Regions from separate parts of the Streptomyces sp. NPDC021080 genome, predicted to be linked through region 1. Evidence: riboswitches for the same ligand, from Rfam matches in the RefSeq annotation. Region 1 holds a riboswitch; each other region holds the start of a gene.
What was found. A riboswitch is a leader RNA that binds a small molecule or an ion and turns the genes downstream of it on or off. The one in region 1 is predicted to bind cyclic di-AMP.
Positions count from the first base shown of each region.

Region 2: linked by a shared signal. The riboswitch ahead of ACH4S8_RS38795 (transglycosylase family protein) and the one ahead of ACH4S8_RS24295 (M23 family metallopeptidase) in region 1 are both predicted to bind cyclic di-AMP.
Region 3: linked by a shared signal. The riboswitch ahead of ACH4S8_RS07095 (NlpC/P60 family protein) and the one ahead of ACH4S8_RS24295 (M23 family metallopeptidase) in region 1 are both predicted to bind cyclic di-AMP.

Region 1 covers NZ_JBIRQM010000009.1:381,391-391,121, forward strand. Annotated here, with positions in the region: gene ACH4S8_RS24280 (dihydrofolate reductase family protein) at 1-164, shown strand, start outside; tRNA gene ACH4S8_RS24285 (tRNA-Met) at 248-321, shown strand; gene ACH4S8_RS24290 (PP2C family protein-serine/threonine phosphatase) at 497-1,687, shown strand; cyclic di-AMP (ydaO/yuaA leader) riboswitch at 1,991-2,147, shown strand; gene ACH4S8_RS24295 (M23 family metallopeptidase) at 2,159-3,193, shown strand; gene ACH4S8_RS24300 (aldo/keto reductase) at 3,408-4,352, shown strand; gene ACH4S8_RS24305 (PrsW family intramembrane metalloprotease) at 4,417-5,763, opposite strand; gene trmB (tRNA (guanosine(46)-N7)-methyltransferase TrmB) at 5,854-6,690, opposite strand; gene lhgO (L-2-hydroxyglutarate oxidase) at 6,924-8,159, opposite strand; gene ACH4S8_RS24320 (MFS transporter) at 8,287-9,708, opposite strand.
Region 2 covers NZ_JBIRQM010000022.1:24,096-33,826, forward strand. Annotated here, with positions in the region: gene ACH4S8_RS38765 (protein kinase) at 1-987, shown strand, start outside; gene ACH4S8_RS38770 (glycoside hydrolase domain-containing protein) at 1,163-1,990, shown strand; gene ACH4S8_RS38775 (SurA N-terminal domain-containing protein) at 2,222-2,881, shown strand; gene ACH4S8_RS38780 (nucleoside triphosphate pyrophosphohydrolase) at 3,107-4,174, shown strand; gene ACH4S8_RS38785 (cytochrome P450) at 4,558-5,829, shown strand; gene ACH4S8_RS38790 (transglycosylase family protein) at 6,077-7,015, shown strand; cyclic di-AMP (ydaO/yuaA leader) riboswitch at 7,202-7,395, shown strand; gene ACH4S8_RS38795 (transglycosylase family protein) at 7,400-8,098, shown strand; gene eno (phosphopyruvate hydratase) at 8,439-9,725, shown strand.
Region 3 covers NZ_JBIRQM010000002.1:689,285-699,015, forward strand. Annotated here, with positions in the region: gene ACH4S8_RS07085 (PadR family transcriptional regulator) at 1-432, opposite strand, end outside; gene ACH4S8_RS07090 (hypothetical protein) at 610-927, shown strand; gene ACH4S8_RS07095 (NlpC/P60 family protein) at 1,000-2,979, opposite strand; cyclic di-AMP (ydaO/yuaA leader) riboswitch at 2,987-3,157, opposite strand; gene ACH4S8_RS07100 (hypothetical protein) at 3,668-3,892, shown strand; gene ACH4S8_RS07105 (alpha/beta hydrolase) at 3,903-4,631, opposite strand; gene ACH4S8_RS07110 (hypothetical protein) at 4,827-5,000, opposite strand; gene ACH4S8_RS07115 (beta-glucanase) at 5,129-5,833, opposite strand; gene ACH4S8_RS07120 (VOC family protein) at 6,054-6,428, opposite strand; gene ACH4S8_RS07125 (DinB family protein) at 6,677-7,270, shown strand; gene ACH4S8_RS07130 (exonuclease domain-containing protein) at 7,323-7,901, opposite strand; gene ACH4S8_RS07135 (MarR family winged helix-turn-helix transcriptional regulator) at 8,005-8,460, opposite strand; gene ACH4S8_RS07140 (MFS transporter) at 8,645-9,731, shown strand, end outside.

The sequences.
Region 1 (9,731 bases):
ACGCCGGGGTGCGGCGGGTCGTCACCGCCTGGCGCGAGCCCGACACCTTCGTCACGGACGCCGACGGGAACGGGGTCCTCGCCGCCGCCGGTGCCGAGGTCGTCGTCCTCCCCGAGTACGCGGACCGCGCCCAGGCCCCCAACCGGCATCTGCAGACCCGGTAGGGCCGGACGCGCGCGCCACCGCGGGGGCGGGACCAAACGGGTGTGCTTCGGGTCCCGCGGATGGCGTACACTGGTCTTAACGACGCGGGGTGGAGCAGCTCGGTAGCTCGCTGGGCTCATAACCCAGAGGTCGCAGGTTCAAATCCTGTCCCCGCTACTCAAGGCCAAGGGCCGGAACTCGGATTCACGAGTTCCGGCCCTTGGTGTTTGTCCGGCGCGCGTTTCCCCCTGCGTGGCCGGCCTGCTCCCGCGAGCTCTCCAGGCTTCATCCGTCCTCCCCCGGTCGGGCCACACCGGTCGCCCGCCGCTCCCGCACCGGTTCTTCTGGAGGGGTGGGGCAGCCAGGAGGTGAGCGGCGGACCGGACAGCTCCGTGACCGGTCCGACCGGCCGCCGCCCGGTGCCCGCGGGGCCCCGACCGCCGCGCCGCCCGGCCGGCCGGGCGGGGGTTCCCGCAGGATCGTGTGCGCCCGCGCCTTCGTCCGGATCCTGCCCGTGCTGCTCGTCGCCGCCGGGGTCGCCTACGACTACCTCACTCCGTCGGAATTCACCGCGGCCCCCCTCTTCACGGCCGCGCCCCTGGTCGCCGCGCCCCTCCACTCGCTGCGCGGCACCGTGCTCGCCGGTCTCCTCGCCGTCGGCGCGGTGCTCGCGGTCCACTGCGTGCTCGGCATCGTCCTGCACGTCGACGCGGTCACCGAGGTGGTCACCGTGGTGACCGCCGCCGTCCTCGCCGTCCTCATCAACCTCGTGGTCCGGCGCGGCGACGAACGGCTCGCCTCCGTCCGGGAGATCGCCGAGTACGCGCAGCGCGCCGTGCTGCCCGAGCCCGAGGCGCGGATCGCCGGGCTCGAGGTCGCGGCCCGCTACGAGGCGGCGCAGGAGGACGCGTTCATCGGCGGCGACCTGTACGCCGTGCAGGACTCCCCGCACGGCGTACGGCTGGTCGTCGGGGACGTACGGGGGAAGGGGATGGCCGCGGTGGCCGCCGTCGCGACGGCGGTCGGCGCGTTCCGGGAGGCGGCCGAACAGGAAGCGGGCCTGGAGGCCGTCGCCGGGCGCCTGGACCGGGCACTGACCCGGCCGGGCACCCGGCGCGACAGCGTCGAGGCGGTCGAGGGATTCACCACCGCCGTACTCGCCGAGATCCCGCACGGCGAGGAGGTCGTACGCGTCGTCAACCGCGGCCATCCGCCACCCCTGCTGCTGCGCCCCGACGGCACACTCGTCACCCTCTCCGCCGAGGCCTTCGCGCTGCCCCTCGGGATGGGCGAGCTGGGGACCTGGCCCGCGCCGACCGTGCGGGACCGCTTCCCGCGGGGAGCGACGCTGCTCCTGCACACCGACGGGCTGTCCGAGGCCCGCGACGCACGGGGGGAGTTCTTCGATCCGGCCGCCTGGCTGGCCGGGCGGGTCTTCCCCGGCCCCGACGCGCTGCTGACCGCGCTGTCCGAGGCGGTCCGCCGGCACACGGGCGGGGCGCTGACGGACGACATGGCGCTGCTCGCCGTCCGCCGCTCGTGACGGGTGTCGCCCGGCGGATTTCCGCGCGGTCCGGAAGGTTTCCCGCCCACCGTGCGACGGCCTTTTCGGGCTCGGTCACGAACGGTGATCGGACTGTGCCCCTCCGCATATCGACTGACATACCGTCAAGGAATCCTGTGTAGACGGCATGAGGTCAACTCGCCCGTTTTTCATCGGTCATGACCTCAAAGTCCAGACCGGAAGCCGTTAAAGATCAGTCAGAACGGCTTGGAATTCGGTGCCCGGGTCTATTAACGTTCGATAACGCAGCGCGGTCGTTACAGCCGTCACAAGAGGTGGCTCCGTGCGCACGCGCCGAATCCCGCAAGGGAACCGGGGACCCACCTCGTGGGGTGAATCGAGCGTAATCCGCCGTGGAGGCACGGTGGCAGTACGCCCGTAGGAGACCTTCCTGCTCCGAACCCGTCAGCTAACCCGGTAGGCGGCAAGGAAGGAAAGGAGTGCGCCCACGTGGCGTCCAACCGGCCCGCTCAGCCAACCTCGTTCGCGCCGAACGACACGCACACCTTCGGCTACGGCAAGGACGAGGAACCCTGGGAGGAGTGGAATCCCACCGCGGATTCCGTCGCTCCCGTCCGCGGCCGGCACCGCACGGGCAAGCAGCGCGGCGGAGGACTCGCCCGCAGCTCAACGGTTCTCGGCGTCGGTGTCATAGCCGCCGTCGGCGGGGGCGGCATCGCCAGCGCGGCTCCGGGCAAGGCGCCCGTCTCGATCTCGCTGCCCGACCTGTCGTCGGTCACCGCGTCGGCCAAGGCCCTGATATCGGACAGCGGATCCAGCACTCCCAAGGGCTCCACGACTCCGCTCACCAGCGCCGGTCTGACCAGCGCCGACACGGCCCACGGTGCCACCGACGCCGGCGAGGCGCTGCGCGACCGCATCATGCAGCAGGCCAAGTCGCAGCAGACCCGGGCCGACACCGCCACGCAGCAGGCCGCCCAGAACGCCGCCGCGAAGAAGGCCGTCGAAACCGCCGCCAAGCAGCAGGACGCGGCGGAGGCCAAGGCCGCCGCCGCGAAGCAGAAGGCGGAGGAGGAGGCCAAGGCGAAGGCCGAGAAGGAGCGCCTCGCCGAACTCGCCAAGAGCTACTCGCTGCCGACCTCCTCGTACACCCTGACCTCGCGCTTCGGTGAGGCCGGCTCGATGTGGTCCTCCGGCTACCACACCGGACTCGACTTCGCGGCGCCCACCGGCACGCTCATCAAGGCGATCCACAGCGGCACCGTCACCGAGGCCGGCTGGGCGGGCGCGTACGGCTACCGCACGATCCTCACCCTCGACGACGGTACGGAGCTCTGGTTCTGCCACCAGTCGTCGCTCAACGTCACCGTCGGCCAGAAGGTCGCCACGGGCGATGTCATCGGACGCGTGGGTGCGACGGGCAATGTCACCGGGCCGCACCTGCACCTCGAAGTGCACCCCGGCGGCGCCGCCACCGGCATCGACCCGATGGCCTGGCTCCAGAGCAAGGGCCTCAACCCCTGATCCCCGCGGGCTCCCGAGCCGCACGACGGTGACGGGCACGCGGACGGCCCCGGACGCGCGCCCCGCGCAGGTCCTCCCTGATCTCCGGTGGTCCTGACGTCAACCCCCCCGACGTCAGGGCTGCCGGTCAGGCATGTACGGACATCCGCGCGCCCTCGCCCCGGCCGAGGTGATTGTGGAATACATCCATCCGGTGCGGGTGTTGAGGCCGTACATGACTTCCCTTCGCAAGCTCGGTTCGTCCGACCTCGAGGTCTTCCCGCTCGCGCTCGGCGGCAACGTGTTCGGCTGGACGGCCGACGAGACCCGCTCCTTCGCCGTGCTCGACGCCTACGCGGCCGCCGGCGGCAACTTCCTCGACACGGCCGACTCCTACTCGAAGTGGGCCGAGGGCAACGAGGGCGGTGAGTCCGAGACCATCATCGGCAAGTGGCTGAAGACCCGCGGCAACCGCGACGACATCGTCGTCGCCACCAAGGTCAGTGAGCACCCCGCGTACCCGGGTCTGTCCGGTGCCACCATCAAGGCCGCGGCCGACGCCTCGCTGCGCCGCCTGGGCACCGACCGCATCGACCTCTACTACACGCACTTCGACAAGCCGGAGGTGCCGGTCGAAGAGATCATCGGCGCCCTCGACGAGCTGGTGACGGCCGGCAAGGTGCGGCACATCGCCGCCTCCAACATCTCCCCCGAGCGGCTGCGGGAGTCCCTGGAGTTCTCCGACCGCGAGGGCCTCGCGCGGTACGTCGCCCTCCAGCCCCACTACAACCTCGTCTCGCGCGACACCTACGAGGGCCCCCTGCGGGACACCGCCTCCCGGGCCGGTCTGGCGGCCGTCCCCTACTTCGCGCTCGCCGCCGGTTTCCTCACCGGCAAGTACCGCCCCGGCACGACGGTCGACTCGCCCCGGGCGGCCGGCGCGGCCAGGCACCTCGGCACGGAACGCGGGCCGCGGGTCCTCGCCGCCCTCGACGAGATCGCCGGGGCCCACGGCGTCGCCGTCCCGACGGTCGCCCTCGCCTGGCTGGCGGCGCAGCCGACGGTCGCGGCGCCGATCGCCTCCGCCCGCGCGGTCGAGCAGCTCCCGGCCCTGCTGGGGGTCGCGGACCTGGTGCTGACGGACGAGGAACTGACGCGCCTGTCGCGGGCGTCGGCGTAAGGGCCGGGCCGCCGGCGCGCGGCACCGGTGCCGTCCGCCGGTGCCGCGCCCGGTCCGTCCCTCGTCAGGAGCGGTACGGGTTGTACACGGGGTACGGCGCCGGCGCGGCCGTCCGTGCCGAGGGACCGTACGGCTGCGCGGGCGGGGTGTCGTACCCGTACCTGTGAGCCGGCCAGGGCGGCGGCGCGGGCAGTGGTGCCGTGAGGCGGGCCGCGTAGGCGAGGGCCGGACGGGCGATCTCCCGGCGGCGCCACAGCTCCTCCAGCAACTCGCGCTCCCGTACGACGAAGTCGGCGCCCGCCCGTCCCCGGCGCCCCCGGTGGCGCAGGAACGCCAGCGAGGTCGCGTACGCCTCGTACTCCGCCACCGAGCGGGCCGCGCCCTTGCCGAAGTGATGGCCGGCGTACTCGCGGGCGATCTGCCGCGCCCGCATCGAGCCGAGGGCCCACGGTTCGGCCGCGCCCAGCCATCCGGCGGCGGTGTACACGGGCAGTTCGGTGCGGACCGTACGCAGTTCGCGCTGCCGGGTCCACACGACGAGCCAGGTCAGCAGCCCGAACGCGGGCACCATGAACACGGCGTACACACCGAAGAAGCCGAACCGGCCGAAGCCCGACGAGCCGTTCCAGAGCGCGTGCATGGCCATCGCGAGCAGCAGTCCGGTGACGGGGAGCAGCACACGGCACACGTGCCGGCGTTCGGCGGTCAGTGCCGCCACGCCGAAGCCGATGCCGGTCAGCACGGTGAACAGCGGATGCGCGAAGGGCGACATCACCACACGGACGAAGAAGGTCGCCGCGGTGACGGAGGCGAGTCCGCTCTCCCCGCTGAGCCGGTCGGTCCCGAAGGCGGTGCCGAGGTAGAGGATGTTCTCGGTGAACGCGAAGCCGGTGGCGGTGACCCCGGCGATGACGACCCCGTCGACGATCCCGGTGAAGTCCCGTCTGCGGAACAGGAAGACGAGCAGGACGGCCGCCGCCTTCGCCGACTCCTCGACGACGGGCGCTATGACGGTCGCCCCGAGCGTGTCGGCGCCGGAGGGGTCCGCGGTCGTCATCGCGATCCAGCGGGTCGCGAAACTGTTGGCGACGATCGCTATCAGCGCGGCCGCGCAGGCGCCCCAGGCGAAGGAGAAGAACAGGTTGCGCCAGGGGCCCGGCTCCACCCGGTCCAGCCACCGGAAGGCGGCTATGAGCAGCGGCACGGGGAACACGGCCAGTCCGAGACCGACGAGGAAGCCCTCGGTCCCCGTCTGTTCGCGGACGAGCGCGAGGATCACCAGACCCGACATCGCGAGCAGGGTGATCAGCGCTCCGTACCGCACCCAACTGCGCTGCCACCAGTGCGGATGTCTCGGCCCGGGACCGGAGGGGGCGCCGGGCCGAGTCGGGTGCGGAAGATGGATGGCCACGGCATCGACCCTAACGAGGGAGGGCGCGGCTCGCGACGGTGACCGAGGTTTCCGGAAAGATCCCGGCGGACGTCGGCGGGTGTGTGCGGGTCAGGCGCCCGGGGTGTGCTGGTCTCGGTGCTGTACGCGTCGGAAGAGAAGGTCGTTCACCACATGACCCTTGTCCAGTCCCTGGCCCTCGAAACGGGTCAGCGGCCGGAACTCCGGACGCGGCGCGAAACCGCCGTCCGGCACGGCGTTCTCGAAGGCGGGGTGCGCGCCCAGCACGTCGAGCATCTGTTCGGCGTACGGCTCCCAGTCCGTCGCGCAGTGCACGAGCGCGCCCGGCGCGAGGCGGGTCGCGGCGAGATCCAGGAACTCCGGCTGGATCAGCCGCCGCTTGTGGTGCCGCTTCTTGGGCCACGGGTCGGGGAAGTAGACGCGCAGACCGTTCAGGGAGTCGGGTGCGAGCATCTCGCGGAGCAGGATGATCGCGTCGCCGTTGGCGACACGGATGTTGGTCAGACCGCTGCGCTCGGCGAGGTTGAGCAGATTGCCCTGGCCCGGCGTGTGCACGTCCACGGCGAGGATCCCGGTCCCCTGGTCCTCGGCCGCCATCAGCGCGGTGGCCTCACCCATGCCGAAGCCGATCTCCAGCACGACGGGGACGTCCGCGCCGAACAGGTCCGCCAGATCGAGCGTGCCCTGTCCGTCGATGTCCAGACCCCACTTGGGCCACAGTCGCTGCAGCGCGTCCGCCTGCCCGGTCGTCACCCGGCTCCGGCGCGGCTGGAAACTCCGGATCCGCCGCTCGAAGTGCGAGCCGGCGGGATCGGCCTGCGGACCGTCGGGGAAGCGGGGCCCGCCCTTGGCACGGTGGTGACGCGGCGAGCCGTCCTCGGCGGAGGCGGGCCGGGTCTCTTCGGTGGAGTCGAGGAAATCAGACACAGTGGGGTCGATTTTACGGGCGCCGTGACACGGGGCGGCCCGTGCCGACGGCGGGCGGACCGCTCCGGCCGTGGGACCGGGGCGGCGGGGCGGCCTGCTGTGGTGGGGGAGACCGCTGTAGTCGGCGGACCGGGGCGTCGGGGTGGAGCCGGCGCGGCCGGTGCGGTGCGTCGCTGCGGGCCGCCGCGGTGGCCGGTGGGGCGGCCGGTGCGGCGGCCGGTGCGGCGGGCCGCTCAGACCGCGGCCAGGGACGCCAGGGCCCGGCGGGCGACCTCCCGGCCGATCGGGAGGGAGGCGGTGGCCGCGGGGGACGGCGCGTTCAGTACGTGCACGGTCCTCGGGCCCTCCTTGATCAGGAAGTCGTCGACCAGGGTGCCGTCCCGCAGGACCGCCTGGGCGCGGACCCCGGCCGCCGCGGGGACCAGGTCCTCCGACGTCACCGCGGGCAGCAGCCGCCGCACCGCGTCCGTGAACGCCGCCTTCGACACCGACCGGCGCAGCTCCCCGGCTCCGTACCGCCAGTGCCGCCGGGCTATGTGCCAGGAGCCCGGCCAGGACAGGGTCCCGCCCAGTTCGCGCGGCCGGACGACTCCCCAGTCGTACCCCTCGCGCGCGAGGGCGGGCACCGCGTTGGGGCCGACGTGGACGCCGCCGTCGATGCCCCGGGTGAGATGCACACCGAGGAACGGGAACGCGGGGTCCGGAACCGGGTACACCAGACCCCGCACCAGCTCCGGGCGCGCCAGCGTGTAGTACTCGCCACGGAAGGGGACGATCCGCATCCCGGGATCGTCGCCCGTCAGCCGGGCCGTCTCGTCGCAGTGCAGCCCCGAGCAGTTGACGAGCACCCGGCCGCGGACGATCGTCCCGTCGGCCGTGCGCACGGCGACGCCGAGGTGGGGACGGCGGTCGGCACGCACGACCTGGGCCCCGTAGCGGATCTCCGCCCCGGAGGCCTCCGCGAGCCGGCGGGCCACCGCCACGTAGTCGCAGATCCCCGTGGTGCCGACGTGGATGGCGGCGAGGCCGCGGACCTCGGGTTCGTACTCGGTGAGCTGGGCCGGGCCCAGCTCCTTGACCGGGATGCCGTTCTCCCGGCCGCGCTGCACCAGGCCGTGCAGACGGGGGAGCTCCGACTTGTCCGTCGCGACGATCAGCTTGCCGGTGACCGCGTGCGCGATGTCGTACTCCGCGCAGAACTTGACCATCTCGGCGGCACCCTGGACCGCGAACCGTGCCTTCAGCGAACCGGGGCGGTAGTAGATCCCGCTGTGGATCACCCCGCTGTTGCGCCCGGTCTGGTGCCGGGCGGGTCCCGGCTCCTTCTCCAGCACCGTCACCCGCGTGCCCGGCGCCGCCCGCGTGATGGCATACGCCGTCGACAGGCCGACGATCCCGCCGCCGATCACCAGCACATCGCAGTCGTACGCGCTCCGCACCCGCACCACCTCCCGGCCTCGATAGTGCACTGCGCCACTGACAACGCCCTCAAACCCGAGGACCGTGCCCCGCGATTCTTTCGCGCCGCGGGGACGTGGCGCGCCTGTTCCGCGCCCGAGTCGTCGGGCGCTCCGTCCGGACCGGAGCCTTCGGCGGCTAGGCCGGAGCCATCAGCAGCGGACGGGCCCGCTCCCGCAGTTCCACCACGCGCGGCTCGTCGCCGTACGGCTCCAGCCGGTGCAACAGGTCCTTCACGTACTCGGTGGTGCGCGCGGAGGAGATGCGCCCCGCGACCTCCACCGCCCGCACGCCCTGCTCGCACGCCGCGTCCAGATTGCCCGACTCCAGCTCGGCGACCGCCGACACCACCAGACGCAGCCCGTGCGAGCGCACGAACTCCTCCGTCGGCTTGGACAGCGCCTGCTCGGTGAAGCGGCGCACCTGGCGCGGCGCCTTCAGGTCGCGGTAGCACTCGGCGGCGTCGGCCGCGAAGCGGTCGTAGCCGTAGAAGCCGAGCCAGGACGGGTCGTTGTCGCCGTCCCGGGCCCGCTCCAGCCAGCCCTCGGCGGCCTTCAGCGCCGCGCCGGCCGCCTGGGCGTCGCCCGCGCGCGCGTGGGCCCGTGCCTCGACGAGCCGGAAGAAGCTCATGGTGCGGGCCGTGGCGAGACCGCGGTTGCGCTCCAGGGCGGCCTGAGCGAGGTCGACGCCCTCGTCGCCGAAGCCCCGGTAGGTCGCCTGGAGGGACATGGAGGCCAGGACGTAGCCCCCGAGGGGCACGTCGGCGGCCGCCCGGGCCAGCCGCAGTGCCTGGATGTAGTAGCGCTGCGCCGCCTCCTGCTGGCCCGTGTCGAAGGCCATCCAGCCCGCGAGACGGGTGAGCTCCGCCGACGCGCCGAACAGCGCCCGGCCGACCTCGTCGGAGTAGGAGCCGAGCAGCAGCGGCGCCGCCTCGACCCGCAGACACTCGGGGACCATGGACGAACGCCAGTCGCCGCCCCCGTACTTGGAGTCCCAGCGCCTCGCGTCCTCGGCCGCCTCGCGGAGCTTCAGCACATCGCTGTGGCCGACCTTCAGCGGCGCTCCCGAGCCCTCGCCGGGGCTCACCTCGCGCGCCACCGAACTGTCGGCCGGGGTTATCAGCCAGCGTGAGGCGGGCGTCGCGTAGGCGCTCACGGCGAAGGAGCCGGCCAGCGACTGCCAGATGCCGCCGCCGGTCCGGCGCCCGGCGAGGTCGAGGCGGTACAGCTCCGTCGCCGACCGCACCGCCTGCCCGACGTCACGGGGGAAGGCGAGGCCCACCTCCGGCGCGGGATCCGCGTCCGCCAGGCCGATCTCGTGGAGCGGCACGGGCCGGCCGAGCTTCTGGCCGATGGCGGCCGCGATGAGGTGCGGCGCGGCGCCCTGCGGCACCATGCCCTTCGACACCCAGCGCGCCACCGACGTCTTGTCGTAGCGAAGAGTCAACCCGCGTTGAGCGCCAAGATCGTTGACGCGACGCGCGAGTCCTGCGTTGCTGATTCCCGCGAGGGCGAGAACGGCGCCGAGTTTTTCGTTCGGCCCGCGTTGCTCCCTGGACATGCGCCACCCCTCGACACAGACGG
Region 2 (9,731 bases), on a different contig from region 1:
CCCGCCTACATGGCGCCCGAGCAGGCGATGGGCGGCGCGGTCGGCCCGTACACCGACCTGTACGCGCTCGGTGTGCTGGTACACGAACTCCTCAGCGGCGAAGTGCCGTTCACGGGCTCGACGGCGCTCGGTGTGCTGCACCGCCACCTGTACGAGCCGCCGCTGCCCGTACGCCGGCTGCGCCCCGAGGTCCCGGAGGCGCTGGAGGGCCTGGTTCTGCGCCTGCTCGCGAAGGACCCGCAGCACCGGCCGGCCTCGGCACAGGAGGTGTACGAGCAGCTGGCACCGCTCCTGCCCCCGCGCGGAACCCCCACCGGGGCCCCGCTCGACCCCACGCGCCCGTTCCTGCGCCCGCACGCCCCCTGGCCGGACCGGGCGCGCACGCCCGCGCCCCGGCCCGCCCCCGTCGTACGGGACGCCGGCACACCGGATGTCGCCGACGCCGTCGACGAGGTGAAGCGCCTTCTGGGCGAGGGCCGCATCACCCAGGCCGTCGACATCCTCGGCGCGATCCTGCCCACCGCCGCACAGCAGCACGGCGAGCGCTCCCCGGTCGTACGGACCCTGCGCAAGCAGTACGCGGCCACGCTCATGGACGACGGCCAGTACCGGCGCGCGCTGCCCGAACTGCGCCGCCTCGCCGAGGAACGCGCCGCCGAGGCCGGCCTGGCCGACCCTCAGTCCCTGCGCCATCGCTACGAATCCGCCCAGTGCCTGGAGCAGTTGGGCGAACCGGCGGAGGCGCTCGCCGAGTACCGCGCGCTGCTGCCGTACTACGAGAACCGGTACGCGGCCGACGACCCGGAACTCGCCTTCGACGTCCGGCGCCGCATCGGGCACCTGCTGCTGGCGCTCGGCGACCGCGACGCCGCAGGCGACACCCTGGCCCGGCTGCTGCACGACGTGGAGCGGACGCACGGCCCCGGACACCCGCTCGCGGAGGAGATCCGCCGGACACTGCAATGGCTGGGGCAGGTGCGCGGCTAGATTTTGCCGTGCCCTGGGAGGATCTTGTGATTCTCCAGGGGCTTTCGTTTCCGAACGGGCATGCGCGGCCCGTTAAGTTGACCTGTTTCGTGCCGTGGGCGCCTCCTCGTGCGCTGTGCGCGCTGTCATCGCGCGACCGGCCGGTAGCACCGAACAACCACAGGGGTAGGTTCAGTTGTCCGAGCATCGTCAGTCGCGGAAACGCCGGTACATCGCGTGGGGGGTGGCCGGGGCCGCCGTCGTCGCCGGCGCCGGTGTCGCCGCGCAGACCTCCATGGCGGCCACGACCTGGCCCGCACAGAAGACCTACACGGGCCGTGCCTTCGACACCTGCACCGCGCCCTCGCTCAGCGCGATGACGGCCTGGCACACCGGTTTCTACGGAGCCGCGGCCGTGTACATCGGCGGCAAGAACCGCGGGTGCAACCAGCCCAACCTCACCCCGTCCTGGGTGAAGTCGGTCAGCGCGCTCGGCTGGAAGCTCATCCCGCTCTACGTCGGCGCCCAGCCGTCCTGCCAGACCGGGAGCAGTCCCGAGAAGCTCACCGCCTCGACCGCCGCGTCCATGGGCGCGTCCGACGGAGCGGACGCGGTCGCCAAGGCCGCCGCCCTCGGCATGAAGGCCGGCAGCCCGGTCTACCTCGACATGGAGTCGTACGACCTCACGAACAAGGCCTGCAACGACGCCGTGCTCACCTATGTGCGCGCCTTCGACAAGGCCCTGCGCGCCAAGACGTACCGCTCCGGGTACTACGGCTTCACCAGCTCCAGCGCCAAGGCCGTCGCGACCGCGGCCGACAAGACGGACCTGCCGGGCAACCTCTGGTACGCGCTGTGGGACAAGACGAACACCACGACCACCGACTGGCCTTGGGGCGCCACCCAGTTCACCGGCCACAGCCGTGCCCACCAGTACATGGTCAACAGCAAGGAGACCATCGGCGGCGTCACGATCACCGTGGACCGCGACGCCTGGGACGCGCCGGTCGCCATCACCGGCTGACGCGCGGACGCCCGCGCCGGGGACGGCCACGGCGGGTCGATCGGACGACCGGCCGGCCGTGGTCACCCGTACGGGCGGACCGCGGCCGTTCCGCGAGGCGAGGCTCGCCCGGTGGTGCCTGAAGTCGTCGTGAATCGTTGGTCGAATGGCTGGCCGAGAGGCGGGCCACTGCCTACCATCGATCACCGCAAGACTTTGTGCACCGTCGCACAATCTCCTCGGGAGGCTTCCTTGCACCGCCGCCGTCGCACCGCGCTCGTCCTCTCCGCCGCGATCGTCGCCGCGGCCCCCTTGCTCACCGGCTGCGGCAGCGATGCCCATCCGGGCGCGGCGGCCGTCGTCGGCGGCAGCCGGATCACCGTTTCGCAGCTCGAGAGCCGGGTGGACGAGGTGCGCTCGGCACAGCGGGCCGCCAGCAAGGACGACGCCCAGTACGCGCAGGTGGTCGCGAGCACCGGCACCCTCACCCGTGACACCCTGCACGGCCTGGTCCTGGACCGGGTCCTGGACCGGGCGGCCGGGAACGCAGGCGTGACCGTCACCCGCAAGGACACCCAGCAGATGCGCTCGGCCCTCGAACAGCAGGCCGGCGGTTCGAAGGCGCTGGAGACGGCCTGGCTGTCGAACTACGGCGTGGCGCCCAAGCGTCTCGACGACAGCCTGCGCACCGAGATCGAGGCCCGCAAGCTCGCCGTCGCGCTCGGCATCGACATGAACACCACCGACGGCAAGGCCGCCTTCTGGAAGGCGATGTCCGCCGCGTCCAAGGAACTCCACGTCGACCTGAACCCGCGCTACGGCACCTGGGACGTCCAGAGGAGCAGCCGCGTCGACGCGAAGACGCCCTGGCTGCGCGAGGTCTCCGCGGCGGCGAGCCAGCAGCCCGCCTAGCCCGCCTAGCCCGTCGGCGCGCGGCGGCGAAACGGCGGGGCGGCTGCTTCCCCGGGGTCTGTGGACAACTCCGGGGGTGTCGGCGGCGTGGGTTACGTTCGAGGGGTGAACGCAACCAGTGAACCGACGGGGGCCGCTCAGGGCAGTGAGCGGACCGCAGCCGATGTGACCGCCGAAGGCGATGCCGCTGCCGAGCCGGGCGCCGTCGGCGCGACCGCGGGCGGCGTGAGCGACGCCGACGTGAGTGACACCGGCTCCGGCCGTATCGTCCTGCTCACCACCAGCCACCGTGTCGCGCCCGGCCTGCTGTCCTGGCAGGCCTGGCAGGCGCTGCACGGCGCCGACCGGGTGCTGTGCTCGGACGGCGCGCACCCGCAGGTGCCGTATCTGCGCGAGGCCGGCATCAGGGTCCACGAGGAGTCCCCGGCCGCACGGGAACTGGTGGACGCCTGCGCCGGCGGCCGCACGGTGGTCGTCGTCGCCACCGGCGAGGGCGATGCCCGGCTCACCGACGGTCTGGCCCGCCTGGCGGGCTCCGGCCGCATACGGATGCCGGACCTGGAGCTGCTGCCCGCCTCGTACGACCTGCCGGGCGCCCGTCTGCTCGACCTCGTGCAGGTGATGGACCGCATCCGCGCCGAGTGCCCCTGGTCGTCCCGGCAGACGCACGAGGGCCTGGCGAAGTACGGCCTGGAGGAGGCGTACGAACTCGTCGAGGCCATCGAGGAAGGCGACCGGGACGAGTTGCGCGAGGAGCTCGGTGACGTCCTGCTCCAGGTCGTGTTCCACTCCCGGATCGCCGAGGACGACCCGGAGGCTCCGTTCTCCGTCGACGACGTGGCCGGTGGGATCGTCGCCAAGCTGATCCACCGGCACCCCCATGTCTTCGGCGACGAGACGGCCACCACGCCCGAGGAGGTCAAGGAGCACTGGCTGCGCACCAAGGCCGAGGAGAAGCGGCGCAGCTCCGTCACCGAGGGCGTCCCGCTCGGCCAGCCGGGCCTCGCCCTGGCGGCCAAGCTCTCGTCCCGGGCGCGCACAGCGGGACTTGACGTTCCGCTGCCCGCGGGGGAGGGAGTGGGGTACGAACTGCTGGCGATGGCCGTCCGTGCCGAGGCCGAGGGCGTCGACCCCGAGGCGGCACTGCGGGCGGCGGCGCGCACGTACCGCGACGCGATCCGCGGGGCGGAGGGCGTCGCGGAGCCCCACGGGGACGTCGAGGGCCACGGACACGCCGACGAGGAGGACACCCTCCAGGACGAGGACGAGGACGAGAACGAGGACGACGCCTAGGGAGGGGACGAGGGCGAGCCCGGCGACGAAGCCGACAACGACGCCCAGGGCCGGGACGAAGACGAGCCCGGCGACGAGCCCGGCGACGAGGACGGCAGGACGCCGGGCGGTCCGAGCGGTCGGGGTGTCGGCTCCTGCGGACACCGCGACAGGGAGGGCAGCGCGTCCTGCGGGCGTCGTGGCCCGGAGGGCGCCGCCCTCTGCGGTCCGGGAGCCGCTGCCCGCTGCCTGCGCCTCGACGCCCGCGCCCCACTGCCCGCGCCCCGCTGCCTGCGCCTCGACGCCCGCGCCCTGCCGCCCGCGCCTCTCTGCGGGCCGGAAGCGGCAGACCCCCGCGCCCCTGCGGCCAAGAGGCCGTCACCCCCTGCGGATACCGTCGAGGAGTGACCGAGCACGAGACCTCCTCCAGCGCCGCCCCCGAACTCTTCACCTGGGAGTTCGCCACCGATCCCTACCCGGCCTACGCCTGGCTCAGGGAGAACGCGCCCGTGCACCGCACACGGCTGCCCAGCGGGGTGGAGGCCTGGCTCGTCACGCGGTACGCCGACGCCAAGCAGACGCTCGCCGACCAGAGGCTGTCCAAGAACCCCGCGCATCACGACGAGCCCGAGCACGCGAAGGGCCGGACCGGGATTCCCGGGGAGCGCAAGGCCGAGCTGATGACGCACCTGCTGAACATCGATCCGCCGGACCACACCCGGCTGCGGCGGCTCGTCAGCAAGGCGTTCACACCCCGGCGCGTGGCCGAATTCGCGCCGCGGGTGCAGGAGCTGACGGATCAGCTCATCGACGGGTTCGCGGCCCGGGGTTCCGCCGACCTCATCCACGAGTTCGCCTTCCCGCTCCCCATCTACGCCATCTGCGACCTGCTCGGCGTCCCGCGCGAGGACCAGGACGACTTCCGGGACTGGGCGGGCATGATGATCCGGCACGGCGGCGGGCCGCGGGGCGGGGTCGCCCGGTCCGTGAAGAAGATGCGCGGATATCTCGCCGAACTGATCCACCGCAAGCGCGAGGCGCTGACCGCGGAGCCCGAGCCCGGCGAGGACCTCATCTCCGGGCTCATCCGCGCCTCCGACCACGGCGAGCACCTCACCGAGAACGAGGCCGCGGCGATGGCCTTCATCCTGCTCTTCGCCGGGTTCGAGACCACGGTCAATCTCATCGGGAACGGGATGCACGCCCTGCTCACCCACCCCGGGCAGCGGGAGCGGCTCCAGGCCTCCCTCGCGGCCGGGGAGAGCGGGCTGCTGGAGACGGGGGTCGAGGAACTCCTGCGCTACGACGGGCCCGTGGAACTGGCCACCTGGCGGTTCGCGACCGAGGACGTACGGATCGGCGGGCAGGACATCGCGGCCGGCGACCCCGTGCTGGTGGTCCTCGCCGCCGCGGACCGGGACCCCGAACGCTTCCAGGATCCGGACACGCTCGATCTCTCGCGACGTGACCTTCAGCACTTGGGTTACGGCCACGGCATCCACTACTGCCTGGGTGCGCCGCTCGCCCGGCTGGAGGGGCAGACCGCGCTCGCTACGCTCCTGGGCCGCCTTCCCGACATCCAACTCGCCGGAGAATCGGCCGATTTGCGCTGGCGCGGGGGCCTCATTATGCGTGGATTGCGCACACTTCCGGTGGAGTTCACCCCGGTCAAATAGGCCTTGATCGGCTCATCGCCGACCCTTCGCCGCCCCGGCCGAATTGATCCTTCCGCATACCGGAAACAGCGCTCCCACGGCTACCGGAACGTGACGGTCCATCAAATCTGTGATCTTCGCGTGATCTGTACTGCATCGACTTGTAACCAGCGTTCGACTGCGGCTACGTTCACCCATCAACGCGGCACCTGCACTTCCCACTTAGCAGGAGTCACGTGCTCCCCGCTGTCGCTCGAAAGGCTTTCGCATGCTCTCCGGGAACGGCCGTCACCGTCGCCCTCGTCAGGCCCCGGCGCTCATCGTCGCCGCAGGAGTGACCGGATCGGCGATCGCCATCCCGTTGCTCGCCGCGGCGAGCGCGAGCGCGGCCGACGGGTCCACCTGGGACCGCGTGGCACAGTGCGAGAGCGGTGGCGCCTGGAGCGCCAACCAGGGCAACGGCTACTACGGCGGCCTTCAGCTCGACCAGGAGAACTGGGAGGCGCACGGCGGCCTCGAGTACGCCCCGAGTGCCGACCAGGCCAGCCGCTCGCAGCAGATAGCCGTCGCCGAGAAGGTGCTCGCCGACCAGGGCCTCAAGGCCTGGCCGACCTGCGGGCCGCTCTCCGGGCTCAGCAAGGGCTCGGGCGAGATCAGTGTCGACACGGGCGTGGCCGGCGACTCGTCGGACACCGCGGACGACTCCAGTTCCTACGTTTCATCCGGTTTGGCGACTTCGCCCAGTGCGTCGGCTTCAGCCGATTCGTCTGGTTCGACCTCTTCGAGTGACTCCTCGGGCGCGGCCGGCAGCAGTGCGACCCCCAGCGCCTCGCAGGGTTCGGACGACTCGGGCGCGAAGGGCGACAAGAGCGACAAATCGGCCAAGTCCGGCCAGGAAGATGCCTCTTCGGGCGCCTCCGCCGCGCCGAGCAGCGGCACCGGGCGGCACCGCGGCGGGGAAGCCGCCGAGAACGCGACCGGTGGTGGCACCGACAACTCCGCCGGGCGGCATGCCGCGAGCGCCCCGAGCGCGACCGTCGACGACTCGTACGCCGCGAAGGTCCTCGGCAGCATCTGGGACGCCTCCGGCACCCTCGACAACGTGTGGGACGACGTGCCCACCGCGGACACGGCCGCGGCCGACAGTGGTCCGGGCCTCGTCGTCCCTGGTCGGAGCATTGCGGTCGTCGCCGAAGAGGCCCAGTAGCAGCGGGAGTTCGCGTCATGGTTCGCTGTGGAATGTCCCATTTGGCGCAAGTGAGAGATGGGTCTCAGAAGCCCTGATCGTCTTTGAATTTCCGCGGATCGACTGCTTACGGTCGTGACCGCTCGCCACAGCGGGCCCCGACGGTCGCAACGCCGAATCCTGCCAACGGCCGTACGGGAACAGTCGTCGCGTCATGCGCCGTCGGCAGGAGCGGGGGACCCAAGGTAAGCGCCGGGCCCGGGAGTCGAGAGACATCCGGGAACGGCTTGGGGTGAAGCCGCGCACCGGGCGTCCTGGAGACAGGACCGAAGGCGCGTGGCCGGGCAACTCAACCGGCCCGAACCCGACAGCTCACCTCGCAGGCGTCGGTGAGGGGATCACTCCATGCTGTTTTCCGGCAAGGGCAAGCACCGCCGTCCGAACAAGGCCACCCGTGTCGCCACGCTCGCCGGTGTCACCGGTGTCGCCATCGCCGCGCCGCTGATGGCGGCCGGCAGCGCCTCCGCCGCCACCGCCTCCGAGTGGGACGCGGTCGCCCAGTGCGAGTCCGGCGGCAACTGGTCGATCAACACCGGCAACGGCTACTACGGCGGCCTGCAGTTCTCGTCCTCCACCTGGGCCGCGTACGGCGGCACCGCCTACGCCTCGAGTGCCGACCAGGCCTCGAAGTCGCAGCAGATCGCCATCGGCGAGAAGGTCCTCGCCGCGCAGGGCAAGGGTGCCTGGCCGACCTGCGGCGTCGGCCTGTCGAGCACCCCGTACGCCGGCGGCTCGGCCCCCGCGGCCCCGTCGACGTCCTCCTCGCCGAGCGCCTCGCAGAGCGCCCCCGCCACCCGTACGACGGAGCAGCACGCCGCCCGTTCCGCGGAGCGTCCCGCCGTCCAGAAGACCGTCACCACGCCGACCGGCAAGAAGGTCAAGAAGGGCGACGGCGAGTACAAGGTCGTCAAGGGCGACACCCTCAGCTCGATCGCCGAGAAGAAGCACGTCAAGGGTAGCTGGCAGCACCTGTTCAAGCTGAACCACGGCATCGTCGCCGACGCCGACTTCATCTACCCGGGCCAGCAGCTGCACCTGCGCTGAGCGGTGCGGCACGCCGGTCGGCCCGGCCACCTTCGGCGGAAGGTGGCCGTGATCCCGGCACCGTGCCGCGTCACCCGGCCGGAAGACAGCTCCCTCGCGCGGCCTCCGTCACCGGAAGCCCGCCGAGGTTCCCCGTCCCCACGGGCTCCCCGCTCCGGCGCGTGTTCCCCCGCACGTGCCGGAGCGGGGTTTTTTATTTCTTTTTTTGTTCCGTTCAGGAACAATATGTAGGCTCAGTCCGTTCGAGGGGCGGTCGATCGCTGGCCGATCCCCGTGAGCCGGTTAGGCTCATCCCGCGGGGCTGCCGAGCCCCGCGTACCGCGTCACATCCCATAAGGAGATGCTCGTGCCGTCCATCGACGTCGTCGTAGCCCGGGAAATCCTGGACTCCCGAGGCAACCCCACGGTCGAGGTCGAGGTCGGCCTCGACGACGGCAGCACGGGTCGTGCCGCCGTTCCGTCCGGTGCCTCCACCGGAGCCTTCGAGGCCATCGAGCTCCGCGACGGTGACCCCAACCGCTACCAGGGCAAGGGTGTCGAGAAGGCCGTCCTCGCCGTCATCGAGCAGATCGGCCCGGAGCTCGTCGGCTACGACGCCACCGAGCAGCGCCTGATCGACCAGGCGATGTTCGACCTGGACGCCACCGACAACAAGGGCTCGCTCGGCGCCAACGCCATCCTCGGCGTCTCGCTCGCCGTCGCGCACGCCGCCTCCGAGGCGTCCGACCTGCCGCTCTTCCGCTACCTGGGCGGACCGAACGCGCACCTGCTGCCCGTTCCGATGATGAACATCCTGAACGGCGGCTCGCACGCCGACTCCAACGTGGACATCCAGGAGTTCATGATCGCCCCGATCGGCGCGGAGTCCTTCTCCGAGGCGCTGCGCTGGGGCGCCGAGGTCTACCACACCCTCAAGAAGGTGCTGAAGACCAAGGGCCTGTCGACCGGCCTCGGCGACGAGGGCGGCTTCGCCCCGAACCTGGAGTCCAACCGCGCCGCCCTCGACCTCATCGTCGAGGCCATCAAGCAGGCCGGTTACGTCCCCGGCGAGCAGATCGCGCTCGCCCTCGACGTCGCCGCGTCCGAGTTCTACAAGGACGGCAAGTACGAGTTCGAGGGCAAGTCCCGCTCGGCCGCCGAGATGACCGAGTACTACGAGGAGCTCGTCTCCGCGTACCCGCTCGTCTCCATCGAGGACCCGCTGTACGAGGACGACTGGGCCGGCTGGAAGGTCATCACCGACAAGCTGGGCGACAAGGTCCAGATCGTCGGCGACGACCTCTTCGTCACCAACCCGGAGCGTCTGGCCCGCGGCATCGAGGAGGGCTCCGCCAACGCCCTGCTCGTCAAGGTCAACCAGATCGGTTCGCTGACCGAGACCCTGGACGCCGTCGAGCTGGCCCAGCGCAACGGCTTCAAGTGCATGATGTCCCACCGCTCCGGCGAGACCGAGGACGTCACCATCGCCGACCTCGCGGTCGCCGTGAACTGCGGCCAGATCAAGACCGGCGCCCCGGCCCGCTCGGACCGCGTCGCCAAGTACAACCAGCTGCTGCGCATCGAGGAGATCCTCGACGACGCCGCGGTCTACGCCGGCCGCTCGGCGTTCCCCCGCTTCAAGGGCTGACCCGTA
Region 3 (9,731 bases), on a different contig from region 1:
CCCGCGCGTGAGCAAGTCCCCGACCGTCCCGGCGAGTTCCTCGTACTCGCCCAGGGTGCGGCGGTGCTCCTCGTGCTGCACGGGAGCGAGGACGTCGGGCCGGCCGCCGAACCACAGCTTGAGGATGCCGCGCTCCCGGGCCTCCACCGGGACGAACGCCGGGTCGTCCAGCCACCCCCGCAGGGCCGCCCTGCCCTGCTCCGTCAGCGTCAGCACCCTGCGGTTGCGACCGCTCTCCTGCCGCACCCGGGACAGGAGCCCGGCGTCGAGGAGGCGGTCGCACTGCGCGTACACCTGCGCGTGCGGCACCGACCAGAAGGGCGCGATCGTCCGCGCCGCCTCCCCTTTCACGTCGTACGCGCTGGCCTCGCCCAGCTTGTCGATGATGCCGAGGACGAGATACGAGGCGGTGGTCAACCTAGCGTCAGCCATGGGGGGACCGTATCGCCACGCGATCACCGGGCGGCGGGGACCGCCGGACACGGTCACCGCACGGCGGCTCCGCCCGACGCGAAGAAGATCCGGATGCCCGGCACAATGCGGGGTATACGGGCGATCACCCAGCCGAGCGCGCTTCAGGTCCGCGCGCCGCCCGCACGAGGAGTTCCTGTGACCACCTACGTCATCACCGTTCCCGGGACGTTCGTCCACGGCCTGCCAGACGCCTCCCGTGCCGACGTGGAACGCAGGCTTCGCCCTCAGGACCCGCAGAACACGGACCTGGGCGAGAGCGAGGAGCTGAGCCTGCTGACCGTCGACGAGGGCAACAGGTTCTCCGTCCGGCTCGAGGTCGAGGCGGCGGACCGCAGAAGCGCCGAGGCCGAGGCCGTACGGCTCGTCTCCGGCGCTCTCCGGGACAGCGGTCTGTCCGCCGACGACGCCCCGCTGGGACCTGCCGCCGTCACCGGGATCGACCGGGAATTCTGAGGCGGCCGGCCCGGCGCTCCCGCGGACGACCGCGGCCCCCGGACGCCGTCGCGCCCGAGACGACCGCGGGACTCAGACCGGCCGTACGACGCTGTGGATGGCCGCCCGCCCGGCGTACTCGACCGACTCCTCGGTGATCCGCGCTCCGGGGCTCGGCGCGTGGACCATCATGCCGTCGCCCGCGTAGAGACCGACGTGGCTCACGTTGGCGTGGAAGAAGACCAGGTCCCCGGGCTGGATGGCGGTCAGGTCGATCGCCGGGCCGATCCGCGCCTGGTCCTCGATCGCACGCGGGAGCATGACCCCGGTGCTCTTCCAGGCCGCCTGGGTGAGACCGGAGGGGTCGTACGAACCGGGTCCGGAGGCACCCCACACGCACGGCCTGCCCACCTGCGCACGGGCGAAGGCGACCGCCTCCGCGGCCCGGCTGTCGTGTCCCACGACCGGCGGGGCGGCGGCGACGAGGCTGTCGATGTCGAACCCCGGATTCGTGTCGACGGCCCCGGGGGCGGCCGGCCACGCCTGCTGCCCCCCGGTCTGCCGCAACGACTGCCGCCAGGCGTCCTCGGCGGGCGGCGCCGGGGGCACCGCGGGCTCGTTCGCGGGGGGCATGGGAGCCGACGGGTAGGCGGCCGCGCGGGGCTCGTACGCGGGGGCAGGGGGCGCGGGCTCGCTCATCGGGGGCATGGGAGCCGACCGGTACGCGACCGGACCGGGGGCCTGGGGGGCCGGTTCGCTCACCGGGGGCACGGGGGCCGAGGGGTAGGCGGCGGCCCGGGGCGCGGACTCGTACGCGGGGGGCTGGGGCGCGGACTCGTAAGCAAGGGGCTGGGGCACCGGCTCGCTCACCGGAGGCGTCGGAGCCGGCTGATACCCGCTGGGTCGGGTCGCCGTCTCGTACGAGAGCGGGAGAAGAACCGATCTGGTCTCGGGGGCCGGGGCCGGCACCTCGTACGAGAGGGGCAGGAGCACCGACTTGTACTCCGCGGCCGGGGGCGCCGGTTCGTACGCACGGGGCATGGACCCCGTCTCGAAGACCTGGGGCATCGACCCCGTCTCGAAGACCTGCGGCATCGAGCCCGTCTCGAACGCGGTCGGCTGGGGCGCCTGCTGGAACGCGGTCGGCGGGGGCGCCGACTGGTACGCGCGGGGCATGGACCCCGTCTCGAAGACCTGGGGCATCGACCCCGTCTCGAAGACCTGGGGCATCGAGCCCGTCTGGAACGCGGTCGGCTGGGGCGCCTGTTCGTACGCCGTGCGCTGGGGCGCCGGCGGGAACGCGGGCGCCTGAGAAGCCGGCGGGAACGCGGCGGACGGGGCAGTCGGCGCGAAGGACGGGAGCCGGGGTTCCTGCGCCGGCCGGTACTCCACCGTCGGCGCCTGCGCGACGGGCATGCTCTGCCGTGCCGCGTGCCGCGACATCAGCTCCTGCGCGGCGGCGATCTTGCGGCGGGCCGTCTGCTTCCTGTCGTGCAGCGGGGACTTCTGCGACGGGGCGGCCGAGGCGGCCCCCGCCGGAAGTGCCGCGCGGACCGCCGTCCCGGCTCCCGGCACCGCCGGGGCGCCACCGGTCATGGCCTCGGCCCCCGGACCCGCGGTCAGTTCCAGGGCGGGGCGCGCGGCGGATTCCGAAGCGGGTCCTGCGGTCAGCTCCCGCATCGGGGCCGCGGTCAGCTCGGCGACGGGCCGGATGATCTGCTCCAGCTCGTACACCGTCGGAAGGTCCGAGGACCCCTTGGAACCTCGCGCGCCCTCCTTCGGACGGGCGCCTGCGCCGCCGCGGTCCGGCAGCCGGTCGGCCGGAAGCGCGGCCGGGGCCGAGGGTCCGTAACGGGACCGCGCCCCGTCGAACCACTGCCGCATCAGGTCTTCCTGGGCAGGTTCGGAACTCCCGCCTCCCCGGCCGGAACCCCGTCGGCCCGGCCCGCGACTGAGATTCGCCGAGGCGCGGGTCCCGTTGAAGTTACCGGTGGCGAGCTCCGCCTGGTCGTAGAGGGACGAGAGCCGTCGGGCGACTTCTTCGCCGCTGGGCGGGGTGCGTTCCGGCGCCATGGAGTGGTGCTCCTTCCGTCGTCCGCCTACCGGGTTAGCTGTCGGGTTCGGGCGGACGATTCCGGAAGGTATGCCCTACGACCCCTGCCCCGTAAGACAGTTGGTCGATTCACCCCAGGTTCGGTGGGTCCCCGGCTCCCGCTGCCGCGCGGACAGCAGGACTCGGCGGAGGGCGCACCGCCCGGCGAACTCCGCCGGAGGGAATCGGGCGACCCGGTCGCCAACTTAGCCATGTTGTGCACCCGATGTGAAGATCCACGTCCCAGATGTCCGATACATTTTCGTGACCTTCGTCGCACCACCCCGCAGCGCGACGGCGAGGACACACGCCGTGCTCGAAAAGGCGGCTGAGCACGCGCGTTGGGGCGATCCGGCACCGATTCCCCGTCCGGGCCCGGTTCCGAATCCCGTCCGGTGGTGCGATGCGTTCCGTCCCGATTCCCGTCCGCACCGACGGTCCCGGCCCGTCCCGGTTCGCCCCGACCCGCCGGTCGGACACCCGGCCGTCGCGGATGTGTCGGAAGTGTGCACAGAACTGGCGTTCCCTGACATGTCGTTCGACATGGACGGCGCCCGCCTGTCACACCTTGACCGGTTCTGGCCGAGCTGGCCGGATGACCGCTGCGGCCACGCCCCGGCCGTACCGTCGAGGCACGTCAGACCACCAGAGCGAGTCGAGGATCCCCACGTGCACGATGCGCCGATCTATGCCCAACTGATCTCCGAACGCGGCGACATACCGACGCTCGTGCGCAGCGAAGCCCGTCGGCTGCAACGCGACTTCGAGTGGATCCTGAGCTGGGATCCGTCGACGGGCGCCCCGCTTCCCACGTCCGCCGCCCGGCCGACGTCCGGCTCCCGGCGCCCCTTCTCCCCCACTCCGGACCCCGACGACCGGCTCGACACTCCCTGATACCGCGGCGCTAGAGAACGCCGGGCTCCCCGCCCGGCCGTTCGGCGGGGAGCGGGTCGAGTCCGGCGGCGATCCGGGTCACCAGATCGGCGACCGCCTCTCCCGTGGCCCGATGCCAGGTCCGCGCGCGCCGGAGCATCGCGTGGTCACCGCCCGCGACCCGTACGGCGCTCGCGGAGGAGCCCGCCTCCACGGCCCGGCGGACGAACGCGAACGACTCCGCCGGATCGGTCACGCGGTCCCGGTCGCCGTGCAGCACGATCACGCGCCTGTCCCGGAGGTGGGCGACCGGCTCACCCTCCGGGCACCAGGGCGCCAGCGCCACCACGGCCCGGACCTGCGGCGCGGCCGCGGCCCGCAGGGCGGCGCGCCCGCCCATCGAGTGGCCCACGAGCACGACCGGTACCTCCCCCACCAGTCGGGTGAGTTCGTCCAGTGCCCGCAGGACGTCGGCGACGGGATCGGCGTCCGCGCCGTTCCATCCCCGGTAGCGGTAGCGCACCTGCCCGACGAAGGTGTCCTCGTCCGGCAGGGCCCGCGTCACGGAGCGCGCGAAGGGCCGCATCCGTGCGCGTGCGACGTTCCACGGCCGCAACGGGGCTTTGCTGTCCGCGGCGCCACCGTGCAGGATCAGTACGGCGGCACGCGCCGGGGCCGCGTCCGGACGGACGGCACGGCACGGCCGCAGCGCCGCGGGGGCGCCGGCCGCCGCGGGCCGGGACACGTCATCGGCGGACATCCGCACAGAGTCTCGCATGACACCTCTCCACCTTCACGGCGCTTCTCGACGCCTCGCACCGGACCGTGAGGAGGGATCGTCTCACCGGACGGTGACCACCGGCCACCGGCCACCGCCCAGCGACCGCCGGTTACCGGTCACCGGCAGGCGGGCAGATCGTACGCGGCGACGGCGGCCCGTCCCCGGTCCGCGCCGTCAGTCGTCGTCCTCGGGCCGGGCCCGGTAGTTGTTGCGCCATTCCTGGTAGAAACGCCAGAGGCGGGTGGCCTGCGGGCAGCGTCCCGACTCCCGTTGGCACGTACGGCAGTTGCCGACGTGACTGACATAGGCGGTCTCGGGGACGTCCCGCCCCGGCTGCGGATTCGGCATGACCCTCGGCACCTGTCGGCGCGACGCGCACGAGCGCAGCGTCGCTTCTGATGCCGTACTTCCGCGCCGAGGGCCTCGGCGGATGCACCTGCCGAGGCCCGGTTCCCGGTCGGGGTTCACGATGCGCGTCAATCGAGAAGACCTGCCTCGTACTCCACCGTCGCGGGGAAGGGCCCGCCGGCCGGGGGCCTGCGGACCGTCAGACGGGCCACCTCGAAGTCCATCTCCGACACCTCGGGGGGCGGCGGCGGGTGGTAACGCCCGGCGCACACGGACAGGTTGACGATGAGATAGGCGTGCCAGGACCTGCCCACTCCGCGGCGGTCGTCGAAGGCCTGGACTCCGTTGACCCACCACACGACGCGGTGGGCGCCGAACTCCACCTTGAAGTCGACCCAGGCACCCGGCGCGATGTCCTGGTGCCGGTGGTAACGGTGCGTGTTGCGCACGTGGTTGGACAGTTCGAGCAGGTCCGGGTTGTCGGGGTGGTACTCGAAGACGTCGATCTCCTGACCGCCGTCCCGCCACGTCCAGACGGCCGGCCAGGCGCCGGTCACCGTCGGCAGCTTGACCCGCGTCTCCAGCACGTCTCCCGTACGGACCATGAAGCCGTCCGCGCTGCCCTCGGTGGTAAGGAGGCCCGCGTCCCAGTCACCGTCCGGTCGCCGGGTGGCCCGGAAACGGCCCGTCCGGCAGTAGGCGGGGTCGGTCACCAGATGGTCGAGTTTGCCGTCGTCCGGGTTGACCGGACCGCCGTCGGGATAGGCCCAGGAATGGCCGGCGACCCATTGCCGGGGCGAGGCGAAATCCGCTGTGAAGACGACATCGGACACGGCGGCACTCCTCGATGACGGCGTTGCGCGTACGCCCAGGTTGTCCCCAAGACACCGACATCCACGCTCCGTTCACCACAACCCGCCACAAAACAACCCATCGGGGTGAACCGGCCGCACTCCGGCGCACCGGTCCCGGCGTACCGCGCCCCGCGTACCGGGTCGACCGGCTGCCCGGCCGGGTGCACCGTGTCCGGCGCCCCCGGCTGGGCTCCGCCGGCTACAGGTACGGGCGGGTGATCAGCTCGATCGCGTGACCGGCCGGGTCCTTGAAGTACACGCCCCGGCCGCCGTGCTCGTCGTTGATCTCGCCCGCGCGTCGCATCTGGGGATCGGCCCAGTGCTCGACGCCGTCGTCACGGAGCCGCCGGTACGCGCGGTCGAAGAGTTCGTCGTCGATCAGGAACGCGTAGTGCTGCATCTGGATGTCCACCGGGGGCTCGGCGAACTGCAGGAGCACGCCGTCGGAGAGCTGGACGTTGGTGAACGGCCCCCAGGACGGCGCCTCCGGCAGTTCCAGCAGCTCCCGGAAGAAGCGTGCCGACCGGTGGCGGTCCTTGGACGCGATGATGGTGTGATTGAAGGTGACGGTCATGAGGCCGGCCTCGATTCTGCTCGACACGGAAAGGGACTCGCGGTGCACAAGCACCAGGAGGTCCGCGTGCCGGACGAAGAGGGGGCCTTCGGCGCGCCCACCGCGCGATCAGCCCTCCACCGGATTGCCGATCCGTGTGTGGCGTGGCGCCGGTCCGGTGTTCACGCAGGTGACCCTACTCGGTCCAGGGTCACCGCGGAAACCGGAAAACGGCGGCCGGGGCGCGTGGGGGCGGCAGACTGGACGCCATGACCTCACCGGACCCCAAGGCCGACCTCCACCGCTATCTGCAGTCCGCTCGTGACGCCCTGGTCTGGAAGCTCGAGGGGCTCTCGGAGTACGACGTCCGCCGCCCGTTCACCCCGACCGGGACCAACCTCCTCGGTCTGGTCAAGCACGTGGCGACCGTGGAACTGGGCTACCTCGGTGACACCTTCGGACGGCCGTCCGGTGAACCGCTGCCCTGGCTGGAGCACGCCGGCGAGACGAACGGGGACATGTGGGCCACCGCGGACGAGTCACGTGAGTTCGTCGTGGGGCTCTACCGCCGGGCATGGGCGCACGCCGACGCGACGATCGAGGCGCTGCCGCTGGAGACGGTCGGCAGGGTGCCGTGGTGGCCCGCCGGCAAGGACGAGGTGACGTTGCATCACGCGGTCGTCCGCGTGATCGCCGACACGCAGCGGCACGCCGGGCACGCCGACGTCATCCGCGAACTCATCGACGGCGCCGTCGGGATGAACGAGGGGAACGACAGCATGATGCCGGGCGACCCGGCATGGTGGGAGGAGTACCGGGCCAGGCTGGAGCAGGCGGCCCGGGACGCCGGAAAGAACGGCTGACGCCGGGACCGAACCACCGGGACGGCATCCGGGCGACAGGGGCCGCCGGACGTCAGAGACCTTCAGGGGCCGCATCCGGCCAGGTCCCGCGCCCCGCCAGGTCGAGGACGAGCGCGGCGATGTTCCAGGCGTCGTCCTCGCCCCGGTGATGCCTGCCCTCCAGGGGCAGTTCGGCCAGGCGCAGGGCCTGTGCCATCCCGGGCCGCTTCCGCAGGCCGTGGGCGGCGGTGAAGACCGCCTTCGCGTTGGTGTGGCGGCGGCCGAAGGGGTACGCGGTCGCCGTCGCGGCGCACTGACGGGTGAACTGATGACGGTCGTAGTCGCCCCAACTCGCCCACGGCCGCTCCCCCGTACGATGCCGTGCGGCCAACACGCGGCAGGCGTCGGCGAATTCGAGCCCCTGCTCGACCTCGCCCTGCGTCAGCCCGGTGAGCTCGGTGCAGAACTCGCTGACGGCCGACCGCGCGGGCCGCACCAGGAGGCGGTGCTTCTCCACCCGGACGCCCCGGTCCAGGTCGACGACCGTCAGACCGATCTCGATGATCTCGCTCACGGCACCGGGCGGAGGCGCGCCCTCCCAGCAGGTCGCCTCGACATCCACGACGTTGAGCAGTCCCCCGGCGCTGTTCATGCGGGTGAGCGTAGAAGGCGGCACGTGGACGCGTCACCGGGATTTCCGCGCCGAGGCCCGGGGCCGACGCGCGGTTTCGGTACGGCGGCGGCCGGAGCGCACGTCAGGGGCGCGGCCAGGGACGTCCGCCGATGCGCTCGATGTCGGTGTTGAAACGCCTCAGGTAGGCGGCGAAGGCGGCGATGTCCTCCTCCGGCCAGTCGGCCATGACGCGGTCCAGGGAACTGATGAGCCCCTGCCGCTCCTCGTCGAGCAGCCGCGCCCCCTCGTCCGTGATGCGGAACTTGCGGGCCATGCCGCCGTCGGGGTCGGGGATGCGTTCGACCAGCCCGGCGCGCATCGCCGCGGCCGTCTGCCGGTTGAGGGTGGAGGCGTCCAGCCCGAAGGCGTCGCTCAGTTCACCGATCGACATCGGCCCCTGGATCCGGATACGGCTGAGCAGGATGTACGCGCTGCGCTCCAGGACGCCGTCCTTGGTCCGGCCGCCCCGGTGGTTCATCCATCCATGGCGGCTGAGCAGCATCTGCTCGTACTCGACCTCGTGTGTGGGCCTGACCATCCGCCTGCCGCCTCCCGCCGTCCTCTTGAGCCGCGCGTCCCGCGCATGTCGGTGCGGCCCGGGTCCATGCTCCCACATCCGCGTGCACAAGCCACATCACATGCATAAGCCACACCTCATGCGCGATACATAAGACATGTACGATGCACATCCCTTGCCCGCAGACAGACCCGAGGAGTCCCCCATGGACGCCCCCCAACCTTCCGCCCGAGCGGGCGGCGTGGTCGCCACGCTCGCCCTCGCCGGCACCGTGGCGGCCATCATGCAGACGCTGGTCACTCCGCTCATCGCCGAGCTGCCGCAGATCCTGCACACCACGCCCGCGAACTCCGCCTGGGTGATCACCGTGACCCTGCTGGTCGCGGCCGTCTGCGTCCCGGTCTCCGGCCGTCTGGGCGACCTGCTGGGCAAGCGGCGGATGCTGCTCGCCTGTTCCGTCCCGCTCGTGGCCGGATCCGTGGTGTGCGCGCTCTCCTCGTCGGTCGTCCCGATGATCGTCGGGCGGGGCCTGCAGGGCATGGGCATGGGCATGGTGCCACTGGGCATCGCCCTGCTGCGTGACGTGGTGCCCGCGGAGAAGCTGAGTTCCTCCATCGCGCTGGTCAGCGCCTCGATGGGCATCGGCGGCGGCCTCGGCCTGCCCATCTCCGCCGCGGTCGCCCAGTACGCGAACTGGCGCGTGCTGTTCTGGGGCTCCGCCGTGCTCGCCGTGGCGATCGGAACGCTGATCTGGTTCCTCATCCCGGACGTGCCGGCCGGCGCCAAGGGTCAGCGCTTCGACGTCCTCGGCGCGCTCGGACTCGGCGCCGGACTGGTCTGCCTGCTCCTCGGCGTCTCCAAGGGCGCCGACTGGGGCTGGGGTTCCGCGACGACCCTCGGGCTGTTCACCACCGCCGTGGCGGTCCTGATCGCCTGGGCCGTCTGGGAGACGCGCACCCAGGACCCGCTGATCGACCTGCGCACCACCGCCCGTCCCCGGGTCCTGCTCACGAACGTGGCCTCGATCTTCGTCGGATTCGGCATGTACGCCAGCATGCTGATCATCCCGCAGCTGCTCCAGTTCCCCGAGGCTACCGGCTACGGCCTGGGCCAGAAGATGCTCGCGGCGGGCCTGTGGATGGCACCCGGCGGCATCATGATGATGATCGTCTCCCCGCTCGGCGGGAAGCTGACGGACGCCCGAGGCCCCAAGTTCACCCTGATCAGCGGCGTCCTCGTCATCGCCCTCGGCTACGGCCTCGCACTGGTCCTCATGGGAACGCCCTGGGGTC